Regions from separate parts of the Paenibacillus sp. FSL H7-0943 genome, predicted to be linked through region 1. Evidence: riboswitches for the same ligand, from Rfam matches in the RefSeq annotation. Region 1 holds a riboswitch; the other holds the start of a gene.
The links. Region 1 has a riboswitch for cyclic di-GMP ahead of NSQ55_RS03255 (transglutaminase-like domain-containing protein). Riboswitches for the same ligand answer to the same signal wherever they lie in the genome.
Positions count from the first base shown of each region.

Region 2: another riboswitch for cyclic di-GMP. It lies ahead of NSQ55_RS02490 (choice-of-anchor A family protein); the one in region 1 lies ahead of NSQ55_RS03255 (transglutaminase-like domain-containing protein).

Region 1 covers NZ_CP150148.1:736,376-743,821, reverse strand. Annotated here, with positions in the region: rRNA gene NSQ55_RS03260 (16S ribosomal RNA) at 1-1,436, opposite strand, end outside; gene NSQ55_RS03255 (transglutaminase-like domain-containing protein) at 1,804-2,613, opposite strand; cyclic di-GMP riboswitch class I at 2,627-2,707, opposite strand; cyclic di-GMP riboswitch class I at 2,782-2,864, opposite strand; gene NSQ55_RS03250 (class D sortase) at 2,978-3,643, opposite strand; gene NSQ55_RS03245 (GtrA family protein) at 3,746-4,153, opposite strand; gene NSQ55_RS03240 (glycosyltransferase family 2 protein) at 4,140-5,120, opposite strand; gene NSQ55_RS03235 (phospholipid carrier-dependent glycosyltransferase) at 5,218-6,996, opposite strand; gene NSQ55_RS03230 (glycosyltransferase 87 family protein) at 6,986-7,446, opposite strand, start outside.
Region 2 covers NZ_CP150148.1:556,417-563,862, reverse strand. Annotated here, with positions in the region: gene NSQ55_RS02495 (alpha/beta hydrolase) at 22-996, opposite strand; gene NSQ55_RS02490 (choice-of-anchor A family protein) at 1,104-3,539, opposite strand; cyclic di-GMP riboswitch class I at 3,648-3,738, opposite strand; gene NSQ55_RS02485 (hypothetical protein) at 4,234-4,626, shown strand; gene NSQ55_RS02480 (ASCH domain-containing protein) at 4,826-5,239, opposite strand; gene NSQ55_RS02475 (kelch repeat-containing protein) at 5,426-6,676, shown strand; gene NSQ55_RS02470 (hypothetical protein) at 6,890-7,279, opposite strand.

The DNA of each region.
Region 1 (7,446 bases):
AAACTCTCGTGGTGTGACGGGCGGTGTGTACAAGACCCGGGAACGTATTCACCGCGGCATGCTGATCCGCGATTACTAGCAATTCCGACTTCATGCAGGCGAGTTGCAGCCTGCAATCCGAACTGAGACCGGCTTTGATGGGATTGGCTCCACCTCGCGGCTTCGCTTCCCGTTGTACCGGCCATTGTAGTACGTGTGTAGCCCAGGTCATAAGGGGCATGATGATTTGACGTCATCCCCACCTTCCTCCGGTTTGTCACCGGCAGTCACTCTAGAGTGCCCAACATTACTTGCTGGCAACTAAAGTTAAGGGTTGCGCTCGTTGCGGGACTTAACCCAACATCTCACGACACGAGCTGACGACAACCATGCACCACCTGTCTCCTCTGTCCCGAAGGCCGCTGCTATCTCTAGCAGATTCAGAGGGATGTCAAGACCTGGTAAGGTTCTTCGCGTTGCTTCGAATTAAACCACATACTCCACTGCTTGTGCGGGTCCCCGTCAATTCCTTTGAGTTTCAGTCTTGCGACCGTACTCCCCAGGCGGAGTGCTTACTGTGTTAACTTCGGCACCAAGGGTATCGAAACCCCTAACACCTAGCACTCATCGTTTACGGCGTGGACTACCAGGGTATCTAATCCTGTTTGCTCCCCACGCTTTCGCGCCTCAGCGTCAGTTACAGCCCAGAAAGTCGCCTTCGCCACTGGTGTTCCTCCACATATCTACGCATTTCACCGCTACACGTGGAATTCCACTTTCCTCTTCTGTACTCAAGCCACCCAGTTTCCAGTGCGACCTCAGGTTGAGCCCAAGGTTTAAACACCAGACTTAAATAGCCGCCTGCGCGCGCTTTACGCCCAATAATTCCGGACAACGCTTGCCCCCTACGTATTACCGCGGCTGCTGGCACGTAGTTAGCCGGGGCTTTCTTCTCAGGTACCGTCACTCCGGTAGCAGTTACTCTACCGGACGTTCTTCCCTGGCAACAGAGCTTTACGATCCGAAAACCTTCATCACTCACGCGGCGTTGCTCCGTCAGGCTTTCGCCCATTGCGGAAGATTCCCTACTGCTGCCTCCCGTAGGAGTCTGGGCCGTGTCTCAGTCCCAGTGTGGCCGTTCACCCTCTCAGGTCGGCTACGCATCGTCGCCTTGGTGGGCCGTTACCCCACCAACTAGCTAATGCGCCGCAGGCCCATCCCTCAGTGACAGATTGCTCCGTCTTTCATTCTTCTCTCAGGAGAAAAAAGAAATTATCCGGTATTAGCTACCGTTTCCGGTAGTTATCCCAGTCTGAAGGGCAGGTTGCCTACGTGTTACTCACCCGTCCGCCGCTAAGTTATTTTGAAAGCAAGCTTTCAAAATAACTCCGCTCGACTTGCATGTATTAGGCACGCCGCCAGCGTTCGTCCTGAGCCAGGATCAAACTCTCCAATTAGTATTGAAAAGAGCGATATGCTCATTTTGAAACATCTGACGAGAAAATTAATTCTCTAATTTTGGATTTCACTTACGTGATTTCCTACTCACTCGTTGTTCAGTTTTCAAAGATCAAGTTCTCGTTGGCGCCGTTTAATGTCTCAGCAGCAACTCTTATAATATATCATGTTGTTTTCAGAAATGCAAGCTTTATTTTTCGAAGCTTTTTATCAGCCTCGTCTGTATCGCCTGTACGCTGTCTAACAACGCTTACCTATAATACCCCAACTATTAATAGAAAAGCAACCCCTAATATAAAAATAAACAACTAGCTTAATAATTAAGCTAGTTGTTTATTTAATAGAGTTATGTTTCTAGCGACGAACTTAATAGTATTTTGCCGCAGTATATTTGCTTGAGGCTTTAATTAAATCGGTTTTCTTATCACTCTTTGAAAGTCCTGCATCCACTGTAGTATCAATGGTAACCCACTTCCCATTAAGCAACACTTCGTTCCAGGCATGATATTGCGTAACGTAGCTTGTATTCCCCATTACCAACTTAGCAGGAACATCTACACTCCGCAGCATTGCGGCAAAAAGAGAAGCGTAATCATAGCAAATCCCTTTTTTAGTAGTCAATGTCTTATCGATGCTTGGAATATAATCAGTAGTTACACTATTAGCAAGAGAGTAATCATATTGTACATTCGCAACTACATAGTTATAGATCGCTTTAACTTTCTCTTCGTCTGTTGTTTTGCCTTGTACTAATTGTTTAGCTTTGACAATCGCTTTATCAGAAGAACTCCATTTCACATTCTGTACGGAGCCCAAATATACGGAATTCGAGTCACTCATGGTTACGTCTACTACTTCGGAATATAACGCTTTGTATTTATTGCCGGTTGTATTCACCAGAACAGAAACCTTATAAGTCCCATTTCCTTGTTGCAAAGGGAAGTCCTCAGCTTGTCCAGAAGCATACAAGTTATATGTATAGCTGCTGTTATCTTTGGTGATCATGAGTTTGATTCTTTTATCTTTCGGAATATCATAGTTAATACCAATAACACCTTGAGCCACTTTGGATGTAATCAACCAGCTGGCATCTGCACTTGCAGCTTGAGCTGTACTTACCGGAACTGAAGTCATTAGGACGAACAACGCCACCAGCATAAAATAAATCTTTTTCACGGATAAAACTCCTTTCGGTAGCTGGCTGCCATCCTTTCGGGAAGGCCCTTTAGCTTTGCGTCCCTACCTTTCGATAGGTTTGCCGTTATCGTATAAGCTCTATCTGTTCTAGCTTTACTAGATATAATTGATAGAATCCATTTGAAACAAACAAAAAAAGCCTCTTCATTCGGTAGCTGGCTGCCATCCTTTCGGGAAAAGGCCCTTTAGCTTTGCGTCCCTACCTTTCGGAAGGTTTGCCGTTATCGTGTTTAGCTTTCATAGTATAATACTATCATATTTATAGTTGTGAACAAGACCTAATTTACTAGATTACCCATTATTTTATAAATATCTCCCGGTATTTGTGTTTTCTTGTCATTCACTATTCTCCTTTTGTTAATTTGGCATGAACAATCAGCCGATGCGTTGGATTCACTAACGGATCACATGTAATCAGAGTAAGAATCTTATCCTTGTCATTCCCGTCAAGAACGGAGACATCACTCGGATCTACAACAGAAATATCGTATACCTCATAGTTAAACACCTGATCACTAGTCTTTACCGTGATAACATCCCCCACAACAACCTCATTCAATCTGTTAAACAAACGACCCGTAGTTCGAGCCCGATGCGCCGCGATTGCAGCATTCCCGATCTCTCCAAGGGGTGCCGTTTCTTTCATATGGGCTGCAGCATGTTTCATATTAGCTTTTGTAGCCCCTTCTAATACAGGCAGCTTCAAATCAATCTTATCGATTTCAATTAGTGCGATTACTTTGCCACCGACTTCAATCTCCGGTTCAGGCTTTTCTGTCTCTTGGGGTTGGGGCTGTGCCTGGGCATCCAGAACCGATTCCTCTGCTAACAGCTGAGTAACTTCAGCATACCTGCTCCTCAGATCTGACTGGGGAGTACTATCGGCAGTGCTTAGTTCAGCCGTTTCTAATAACTTCTCCTGCTGCCTGTCGTTGTACCATTCGTTAGCTGTCGGATATAACATGATAAGTATCCCAGCCAGTATGAGTAAATAGGAGAATTTACGCAATGTTATTCACCTCCGTATATTGTTTCTATGGTTATATACAAATCAAGCAGAAACAGCTACTTGCCTTTAAGCATAGCAACTCCTTCTGCCTGAAATTAATGTTTAAAATACCCATTTACGACTTCCAAAGAAATTGATGATCACCGTGATAAAGGTAACCAGCACCTTGGAGATCAAGACTTGAATACCTAGTTTGTCTGTCAACAGATGCATTAGCAGCAGTGATATTCCGAGCACTACCAGATTCAGCACGATAAACTTGACCAGCTGCACGCGGTCGAAGCCTTCTTTATTCCCCCGGTTGCGATCACGAAAGGTTACTTTTTTATTCAAAATAAAGCTATTCGCCGTGCCTGCACTATAGGAGATCACCTGCGCCAATGCGTATACCATCCCTAGTGAATTCAACAATGTAAAAATCACAAAATCAATAAGCGTATTGAGCAAACCTACGGCATTAAATTTGAGGAACTGTATGAATGCAGCGCGCAAGTTCTTATCTGACATCATTGTGGTCCTTCCGGCGGTCCAGTTGTTCTTCGTTCTGGTAGCCTTTAGTCTCACTAACAATATATAGCGGTCTATCTTTAGACTCGTCATAAATCCGTCCGATATACTCCCCAATCACACCCAACAGCATCAGAACGATACCGTTAAAGAGCAGATTAACGCCTACAATGGAAGCCCAGCCCGGAACCGTCCAGGAGGTAAAAAATATCTTTTGAAACAAGACGAAAAATAAATAGAGAAAGCTAGAGAATGAAAGGAAGAATCCAATATACGTAGCAATCTTAAGCGGCTTATGTGAAAAAGAGGTGATGCCATCTAACGCAAAACGAATCATTTTCTTCAGCGGATATTTGGTTTCTCCGGCAAAACGTTCTTCCCGTTCATATTCCACCATAGTCTGCTTGAAGCCAACCCAGCTCACCAAACCTCTGACATAGCGGTTCTTTTCTTTAAGTCCCCGCAGGACATCACATACCTTACGGTCAATAAGACGGAAATCGCCTGTATCCGTAGGAATATCCACACTTGTCATACTGCTGAGCAGGCGGTAAAAAAGCTTCGCGGTGACCTTTTTGAACATCGTTTCTCCGTGGCGCTTCAGGCGTTTCGCATATACAACGTCGTAGCCCTCTTTCCACTTCTCGATCATTTGCAAAATGACCTCCGGAGGATCCTGAAGATCAGCGTCAATAACAACAACCGCTTGACCTTCGGCATAGTCCATGCCAGCTGTAATCGCTACCTGATGTCCGAAATTACGCGAGAAGTCAATCAGCTTGACATGCTCGTCTCGTTCACAGATCTCCCGAATCATCTGGGCGGAACGATCACGACTGCCGTCATTGACGAAGACCAGCTCATAAGTATCGCCGCACTCGTCCATTACTTTTTTCAAACGTTCATAAGTATGGCTAATTACTTGCTCCTCATTGAACATGGGTACAATCACACTATATCTGGCTTTCACCTTTATTCCTCCTACAAGCTTTTTGGAGCGTTACATCCATCTACACTTCATAATAACGCTGCATGCATAAACTTATTTTATAGATTTTTATTAAATCCTAGAAAACCCAAGTAGGGAACCAACGCAGCATATCTTTCACGTAATCTCCACTGACCTGCATCCCTGACAGTACCGGGTAGAAAGCGATAAAGAGCAGCAAAGCAACAGCTACATAGACATACTGTACGTAACGGGCCTCAGGGAATTTAGTATCCAGCAACTTCATTATATATACAATACCAAGAATCATAAATGGCACCATAGCAAAATAATGGTAAATAAATGTTTCTCTTGGGACAAGCATCCACGGAACATATTGCGAGAAGAAGGCAATCCAGATCATGTAGAGATTCTTATCTTTACGTTTCAGCGTAATCCACAGTGTTGCCAACATTGCAAAAATACCCGTCCACCAGATAAGAGGATTCCCCATAGTCACTATACTGCTGACCTGACCTTCCGGCAAACCTTCACCACCGCTAAAGAACCAGACCGGTCTCTTCATAAACGGCCATTGCCACCATGAGGAAGCAAAAGGATGTGTAGCTACAAGCTGGCTGTGGTAGTTGTACATATTCTTTTGGGAATCAATCAAACCTTTTATAGTGAAGCCCTCTGCTGATGCAGATAACCCCGGCACAAAAGATAAGCTATAAATAATTACTGGAATAATTACAAAGAACCCGATACAACTAGCCAACGTAATAATAGTCTTTTTCCAAAAAGAATCTACTGCTTCACGACAGGTGCCCAGCAATTCCTTGTCTTTAATCTTCCCCTCTGCCAGCAGGCGTCCGGAGGCTTGGTATTCTCTGTAGCGTTCAAAAAGGGAGATAGCCAGCATAATGGCCAGCCCTGCTCCTCCATAGAGCACAATCCATTTCGAAGCTACGCCGATTCCGAAGAATAAGCCAGACCAGAATAACGGAATTAATGTTTTTCTTAAAGGCTGCTTGTAGAAATTCATTGTGTAATACCGCTGCATAAAATAGAACATCAACATAATGAAGAATACTCCGTATACGTCAATCGTGGAGATTCTTGTCTGTGTGAAATGCATGAAATCCAGCGCAAACAATCCTGCCGCGAGGGCGGAGTATTTGCTTTTCTTAAACAAACGAAGCGCCATTACATATATGAGAGGTAACATGGCAACTCCGAACAATGTTCCGATAATACGCCAGCCGAATGGATTGACTCCGAACAGCTCCATACCTATGGCAATCAAAAGCTTGCCAAGCGGTGGATGCGTATTCTCGTAAGGCACTATCCCGTGTGTATATTCATAAGCTGTTCGCGCATGATAGATCTCGTCAAAATAAGTACTATTCATAAAGTTAGAATATTCCGGAATGAGCGCCTGCTCGTCAAAAAGATTGGCCGCTGCTCCTCTTTTAGGTACTGCGTTAGCATCCGGTGTCACACCAGCAATAGGAAGGGGGATTCTTTCTCCCCCCTGCTCATAAAAGGCCATTTCGTTCAAAGTGAACCCTGGAGAGGTAACTGTTAACTTCACATATCTCGCTGTAACGTTCAGGGGTTGGCTTTTCCAGATGAAGACATTCCCAACATCCTCACTGACATCCATCGGACTGCTCCAGACCTCAGGATTGTCGCTGAATTCCAGCTTGAACTTCCCCGTGCCCACGCCACCAAAGATATTGACCCGTTCCAATGGTTTACTCTGCCCCAAATCTACATAGAAGCTTTCACCACTGGCAGCAGGCTCCCATAAGGTCTCTGGAGATTTAGTAGAGCCAAGATTATATAAAGCAAGCGCTGCGTAAACGGCCGTAATAGCTATTATGCATATCCAATCTATACGCTTAAACTTCATCGTTAAATCGCCCTCCCTTCTGATGCGGTTTAATTTGCCCGACAACTCTCAAATCTTCTTCATACTGTTCTTCCGGTGTAATTGGCGCTGGAAGAGGTTTTATTCCCTTGCGGACATACACATCGTATCCGATATTCAGCATATAAAGCAGCAATGCTAGATTAGCTATAGCAGTCACTAATACGATTCCGTCTGCACCCGGGCTAACATCTGCATTCAGGTGGGATAAGGTGTACGCCACATTGATGTATTGCGTTAAGCTGAATCCGAGAAATAGCGATAAAAAGCGGCGGTCCCGACTTTCTATATAAGTAAACAAACAAAGAATAAGAGCAGGGAACATATAACGTTCATGCATTTTGGTGCCAAGCACAAAGACCACTACTATAAGCACCATGCCGATAAAATAGGATTTGGTCAGGTCCAAGCGATCCTTTTTAAAGGAATAAA
Region 2 (7,446 bases), 180 kb from region 1:
GGCGCTGTCTACGTTCAGGACTTATTTTACATATCGACTTACAAAAGCTGTTACTACATCTATATACCCCGCCTTATCCGTATCATAAGACAATCCATGCCCCGCTTGCGGTACTATGAGCCTCTCTTTTGGACTCTGGCATGCCTCATACAATTCATTCATCATAGCAAAAGGTACAAAGTTATCCGCATCCCCATGAATAAAAAGAATCGGAGCCTTCGCTTTCCGCACTTGTTTTAATGCAGAGGCTTCACCAAAGCCATACCCCGCCTTCAAGCGGGTGATTAGACTTGCACTTTGAACGAAAGGGAAACTTGGTAAGCGATACATGCGTCGTAGTTGGTAAGATAATTGTGCTTTTACTGAGGTATAAGCGCAGTCCGCAACAATAGCTTTTACCTGCGGCGGAAGATCTTCCCCTGAGGTCATTAGCACTGTAGCACCACCCATAGAGACACCGTGAAGCACAATTTGAGCACTGGGCCCAGTCTTTTTAATCATGTATTCAATCCATTGCAAATAATCTTTTCGTTCCGGCCAACCAAAACCAATGTAATCCCCTGCGCTATCTCCATGCCCTCTTGCATCGGGAATTAGGATGTTAAAGCCTAAGTTCTCGTAGTAGATTTTGGCGTACGCCCCCATATCCTTTGCTTTACCTGAATAACCGTGGGCTAGAATGGCTGTGCGTCCCGCAGCACGATTAGATTGGAGTAAGTAACCCCTTAGTTTAAGTCCATCTGCAGATACGATCTCAATATTCTCGAAGCTCTGGCGAGAGACCCAATCCTTCCCCTCCCCCCAAGAAGCTCCGGCAACCGGAGGATCAGCCTTCAGATTAGGATTATTACTTAGAAATACCTTTGGCGCTCGTTTAATAGCAATACCATAGAAGAAAAATCCCACATAGATTAGAATCCCTATGATGATTACAGCGCTAATAATGAACCATATCAATTCGCCTTCGCCATCCCCTCTACATTTCTTTTCCAACAAGAGTATACCATCTACTTAGAATGCACCAAACTATCGCAATCATGACATACAAATAGAGCCGCCATCGGAACACTCCCGAAAGCGACTCTATGTTGATCTACCCTTTATTATTTATTCTTTTTGGAGAACTTGGTTCTCATTAATAATCCGATAAGTGCAAAACCTAAACCTGCTACATAGTAAGGTGCAGGACTTGATTCACCCGTTTTTGGCAATTCCTTCACAGGTGGCTTTCCTAATGGGATCGTATCGTCCACTACGATGATTTCATCAGGTGTTGGTGTTGGCGTTGGTGTCACTGCCGGTACCGGACCTAATGGGATCTCATCATCATCAACAAGTACTTCTGTGCTATTCGACGGTGTTGGTACTGGCGCTGGTGTCGGCGAAGCTACAGGCCCAAGCGGCACGGGATCTTCTGCAAGAACTATAGTGCCAATTACGGATGATGGCGTTGGTGTCGGGAACACCGAAGTCTCTGGTGTCGACGTTGGTGTTACCTCTGGTGTTACCGTTGGTGTTGGTGTTACCGTTGGTGTTGGTGTTACCGTTGGTGTTGGTGTTACCGTTGGTGTTGGTGTTACCTCTGGTGTTACCGTTGGTGTTGGTGTTACCTCTGGCGTTACCGTCGGTGTTGGTGTTGCTTCAAGCGTCGGCGTTGGTGTCGGCGTCACTGTCGGCGTCACTGTCGGCGTTGGCGTTGGTGTCGGCGTTGGCGTTGGTGTCGGCGTCGGCGTTGGTGTCGGTGTTGGTGTCACTGTCGGCGTTGGTGTCGGTGTCGGCGTTGGTGTCGGCGTCGGCGTCACTGTCGGCGTTGGTGTCGGCGTCGGCGTTGGTGTCGGCGTCGGCGTCACTGTCGGCGTTGGTGTCGGCGTCGGCGTTGGTGTCGGCGTCACTGTCGGCGTTGGCGTTGGTGTCGGCGTCGGCGTTGGTGTCGGTGTTGGTGTCACTGTCGGCGTTGGTGTCGGTGTCGGTGTTGGCGTCACTGTCGGCGTTGGTGTCACTGTTGGCGTTGGCGTCGGTGTCACTGTCGGCGTTGGTGTCGGTGTCGGTGTTGGCGTCACTGTCGGCGTTGGCGTTGGTGTCGGCGTTGGCGTTGGTGTCGGCGTCGGCGTTGGTGTCGGTGTTGGTGTCACTGTCGGCGTTGGTGTCGGTGTCGGCGTTGGTGTCGGCGTCGGCGTCACTGTCGGCGTTGGTGTCGGCGTCGGCGTTGGTGTCGGTGTTGGTGTCACTGTCGGCGTTGGTGTCGGTGTCGGTGTTGGCGTCACTGTCGGCGTTGGTGTCACTGTTGGCGTTGGCGTCGGTGTCACTGTTGGCGTTGGCGTCGGTGTCACTGTCGGCGTTGGTGTCACTGTTGGCGTTGGCGTTGGCGTCACTGTCGGCGTTGGTGTCGGCGTCGGCGTTGGTGTCACTGTCGGCGTCGGACATGGTGTTGGCGTCGGTGTCGGCGTTGGTGTCACTGTCGGCGTCGGCGTTGGTGTCACTGTAGGCGTTGGCGTCGGCGTCGGTGTCGGTGTCGGCGTTGGCGTTGGTGTTGGTGTCGGTGTCACTATCGGCGTTGGCGTTGGTGTCACTGTTGGTGTTGGTGTCGGTGTCACTGTCGGCGTTGGTGTCACTGTTGGTGTTGGTGTCGGCGTCACTGTTGGTGTTGGTGTCGGCGTTGGTGTCGGCGTTGGTCCGGGTTCATCACCATCGTATGGATAGTGGTGAAATTCACCACCACCAGTACCTTTGAGTGAAGCCGCCACTAAAGTACCGTTAATCTGACCATTAATAAAATCAACATGAGCATAGGGGGCAAGTATGCTTCCCATTACACCTATGCCTGCCATATCAAGATACGCAGCTTGGCTAAAGTTAAGCAAAATTTTCTTGCTGTTCAACACGTTATTAGGTAGAAATCCGAAGTTTTTCATTTTTACGTTAGAACCATCAATATTAATAATTGCAGTAGATCCTGAAGGAACATTTATTGTAATTCCGTAGGTATTAGAGACGTTATCTCCTGAAACATTAAAAACATTGACCGCAGGATCTGTACCTGTCAGGGTAAGGCTGCCATATTGGTACACTGTTGTTCCATTCGCCGGCAATGCTGCAAGTTCTGCTGATTTGTCCTTCAAAGACTGACCTACTGCTGAAAAGTCAATCGTACTCCCCTGTCTTTTTGTACCACCCTTGAGGAGCGTTACATTCCCTGAAAAATCTCCCCCGTGCACGATATTCCCATAAACAGTACCTCCGTTGAAAGTAAGATTCCCTCCAACAACAAGTGTGTCAGTCAGGGAAACCTCTGCAGCGGTCAACCTATCTCCAACACTATAGTTGGTTAAGTTAACGTTACCTCCAGCAGCAAACCTTCCTTCCGTATCCGAAACTGTTGTTATATCCCCTAGAATAAACACGTTGTAGACCGCTGCAATTCCCAATGTAGAAGAACTGCTAGCTCCAGCAACTCCAGCTCCCAATGAGGAAAGCCCACTACCTACCGTCAAAATCCCAGCTAATACAAGCGAGAGTAACGGTTTTATTCTTCTTTTCAAATGGCACACCTCCTAAAACTATGATTTATATTAATCAGAATAATTACCAGAAACTCTAAAGGACCTAACAACAAAAAAGACCGCCAAAAAGAAGTGAAATTCCCTTCTCATGGCAGTCGGACGGTCATTGTGCCTTTAAGACACTTTAGACTCCTGGACTTTGCGTCCCGCCCTTTCAGACGGTTTGCTATTATCATGACTATATATATGTATTACACTGCAAGTCCAGAACTGGTAGCTGAAGCATTCTATCCAATAACAGTCTATGACTTTTAATACTTTTGAATTAATAACAGTTTAGCTCCCGACACCCACAATTGTCAATCAATTCCTTTCGATAATTCCCCGCATTAGTACCACACAAAAAAAGCGCCTAAAGGCGCTTCGCATAAGGTTTTTCATTAAATTTTAAAGTAACTGTATATAGCCCAATATGGATATCCATAAGGGAACACTCAGAATTAAACCAAAAAACAATCCACGCTGGAGGCTGCCCTCTTTTTCCATCATAATTCTCCTTTATTTGCGTTCGATACATTAATTTTTATTATTACAATTTTTAATATAATTTATTCTCCGTTATTTAGTTGTGAATTTTATCACATTGGATAAGCTGTTTAGAAATACCATTGATTATTTTTGGAATATCGGGGTAGAATACGAATATACGTTCCTATTAGAGGTGATGAGATTCATGCATAGAGCAGAAAGCAGGGACAACATGCTGGTGAAATCTTATTTATTGCTTCCGATGATTTTATCAGCTTTCGAACGGGACTCCGCCATTTTATCTACACACTTACGAACACCCGCCCCTTATCTGGAGGTGCTTGGAACAGCTGCTGCAGTAGCTACAACAGATCTAAGGGATGTTCGTGCAGAAATGAGAAGACGGGGAATCAAGGTGTATGAGCAAAACAGACTTAATACGGGAATTGAAGCCAAGTATATATGTCGTGGCTATCATGAACGAATGCTGCTGTTGAATGACATTGTTGCGGCTCAGGCTGCCATCCATATGCGCAGATATCTAGGGCTGGATATTTCATCTTTTAAGAGTTACGAAGAACAGTACCAGATTAAGTAAAGCTGTATAGAAGCCGCTGCGCTCTCTCCCCCCAATCAATTAGTGAACAAAAAAATAGGCCTTACCATGGGAGTTGGCAAGACCTGAGAGAGATATACCACAAAACACTGGGGGGTGTTTGGTGTCTCTAATATATACCTCGAACCTGAAAAAAAGCTGATAGGCACATAAAAATTACATTAAAAATATTGTTCGCCGTTCAGAAGTGATTAGAGTGCTCCCACAAGCTTAGCCGACCTTTAGCTGGAATTGGATGGCTTAATGGATGAACCCCTTTAAGCTTCCAGGCAAACCGTCCTTCACTATAGTCGCCAAAATCATATTCGTTCCCATTGATCCATTCCCTTAAATCCACCTCTGGAGTAACCACATAACATCCCGCGAGCTGACCTGTAGCAATAATAGCTCCTGTCGGCAAATTATTCGCTGTATAGCCATGTTTCGCCAATACTGATTTGTACGGTTCCTGTTCACAAATCTTTTTGTCAATCCTCACTCCGGCATGGATGCCTAACTCGCCGCGGTAGGCTGTTCTCCATGAACGAGTTTCAAACTCTTTTTCACCAAGAGCAATTAAGGTCGCCCAAGGCTGCCGTATTGTTATACACCGCATGATATTTATCCCCTTTGTTTTACATACATTCTTTATACAATAACAAATTATTATTATTATGGAATATAAAAGAATATATTGATTATCTATCACTATATTTCATAAATAGGAATTTATGTTTGGACAATCTTTGATGAGTTAGATAAATTTGTATAGTTATTAATATACATAAGGAGTTGTATTCTTTTGTTAAAAAAAACAACATTACTACTTAGTTCTATAATTCTTATCTTAAGTCTGTTCTCAGCCTTTTCTGTATCCGCTGAAGAAACTGTAAAATGGGAAACAAAAGCTAGTTTGCCCATAAACTTGATGGGATCAGCATCAGCAGAGTTGAATGGAAAGATATATATTTTCGGGGGAGCAAATGGATCAGGAGAGGCAGCTACAGGAACAAGAACAAATAAAACTTACATGTACACTCCAGAAACTAACAAGTGGTCTGAAAGAAAAAGTATGCCCACTGCTAGAGCCGCAACAACTGCTGCAGTTATAGACGATAAGATATATGTTATTGGAGGTTACTATAGCGGGGGTAGAACCAACGTTGTTGAAATGTACGACCCTATAGCAGACAGTTGGGAAACAAAATCACCATTACAAACTCCTAGATCATGGTCAAGTTCAGCGGTAGTCAATGGGAAAATATACGTTTTTGGTGGATCAAAAGATAGCAGCGGACTTTCATTATTTACCGTCGAGGAATACGATCCATCAACTAATCAATGGACTTTTAAAAATAATATGCCTATTAACCCGAATGGCCCTTTTATCGCTACTGTTAATGATAAAATTTACATTACTGGCGGGACCAATGTTGCAGCAGGTGCTTCAATATTCTTCAAAAATCTTTATGAATATGATCCTGTGTTAGACACATATACTGAAAAAAAGAGTATGCCCACTCAAAGATCCGGTGGTGCCGCAGTTGTAATAAATGGAGAGATCTATTATTTAGGTTATGGTCTTTCTGTTGAGAAGTACAGTCCTCAAACTGATACATGGAGTGTTTTTACCAACTTAACTTCATGGAGATTTCAAAATTCAGCCGCGGTAATTAACAACACTATTTTTATCATCGGAGGTTCGAATCAAACTGCCGCTATATCAACAGTAGAAGCAATCACTATACCTATACCTGAAGTTACTCCTACACCAACACCAACCCCTGAACCAACACCGGGTCCGGAGCAACCTACTGGTGATCGCGCTATACTTGTCATAACAATGAATACAGGACTTGAAAAAGAATTTGATTTAAGTATGGATGAGGTTAATGCCTTTATAAATTGGTATGAGAATAAACAAACTGGTGCAGGAACTGCATCTTATGCCATTAATAAGCACGATAATAATAAGGGGCCTTTTACCAGTAGAAAAGATTATGTCATTTACGATAAAATACTAACCTTTGAAGTCAGTGAGTATACAATTTAATAAACAAAAAAAGCCCGCCAACCATTTAAAATTGACGGGCTTTTTTATGAAGTTATAAATGGAGGCTTTAGCATTGTTCCCAAATTCAAAGGAAGAAAACTGTATGTAGAATTAATTGAATTAAAAGTATCATTCTCAATTTATATAATTAAGCTTTTTATAAGACACCTATGAAATAGCTAGTCACCACTTATGATTGACGCATTAAATTTACTATTTATATTGATTAAGAAAAAATTGTTGCAAATCCAATTCAGATTTTATACTCTCAATAACACTTTTCAAACCAGGTACCCAGAGAAAAGTATCTTGTCGGATATAATTCATTACTAGCTCATAACTACGCTCAAACTTTTCAATGTTAGGACTATGTTCGTTTTCCAGTACTGTACGTACCCTTTCTGCTAATTCTACGTAGTCAGCATCAATGTGCTCTTGTTTATAGCTCTCCGCCGATTTTAACTTGGTCCAGGCAAAGGCCCCGCCAGCTACAACTTCTTCAGATCCTTCTACGTATTCAATGCATGAATCATAATTTATAAATGCATTAATTCGTTCTTCAAGCAATTTAAAATCTTGTACATAATTAAGGGTTTTTTCCAAATAAGACACCTCCCCAAATGATAAGAAGATGTGATCTAAACTCACCAAAAAAATTCTAGTTGGTAATCACAACTTGATAGTGAATCCAGTATATACTCTTTTGAAACATAAATATATGTATTATTTTTCACATATAAATTCACACTTATTGTTGAGTTGGGATAAAT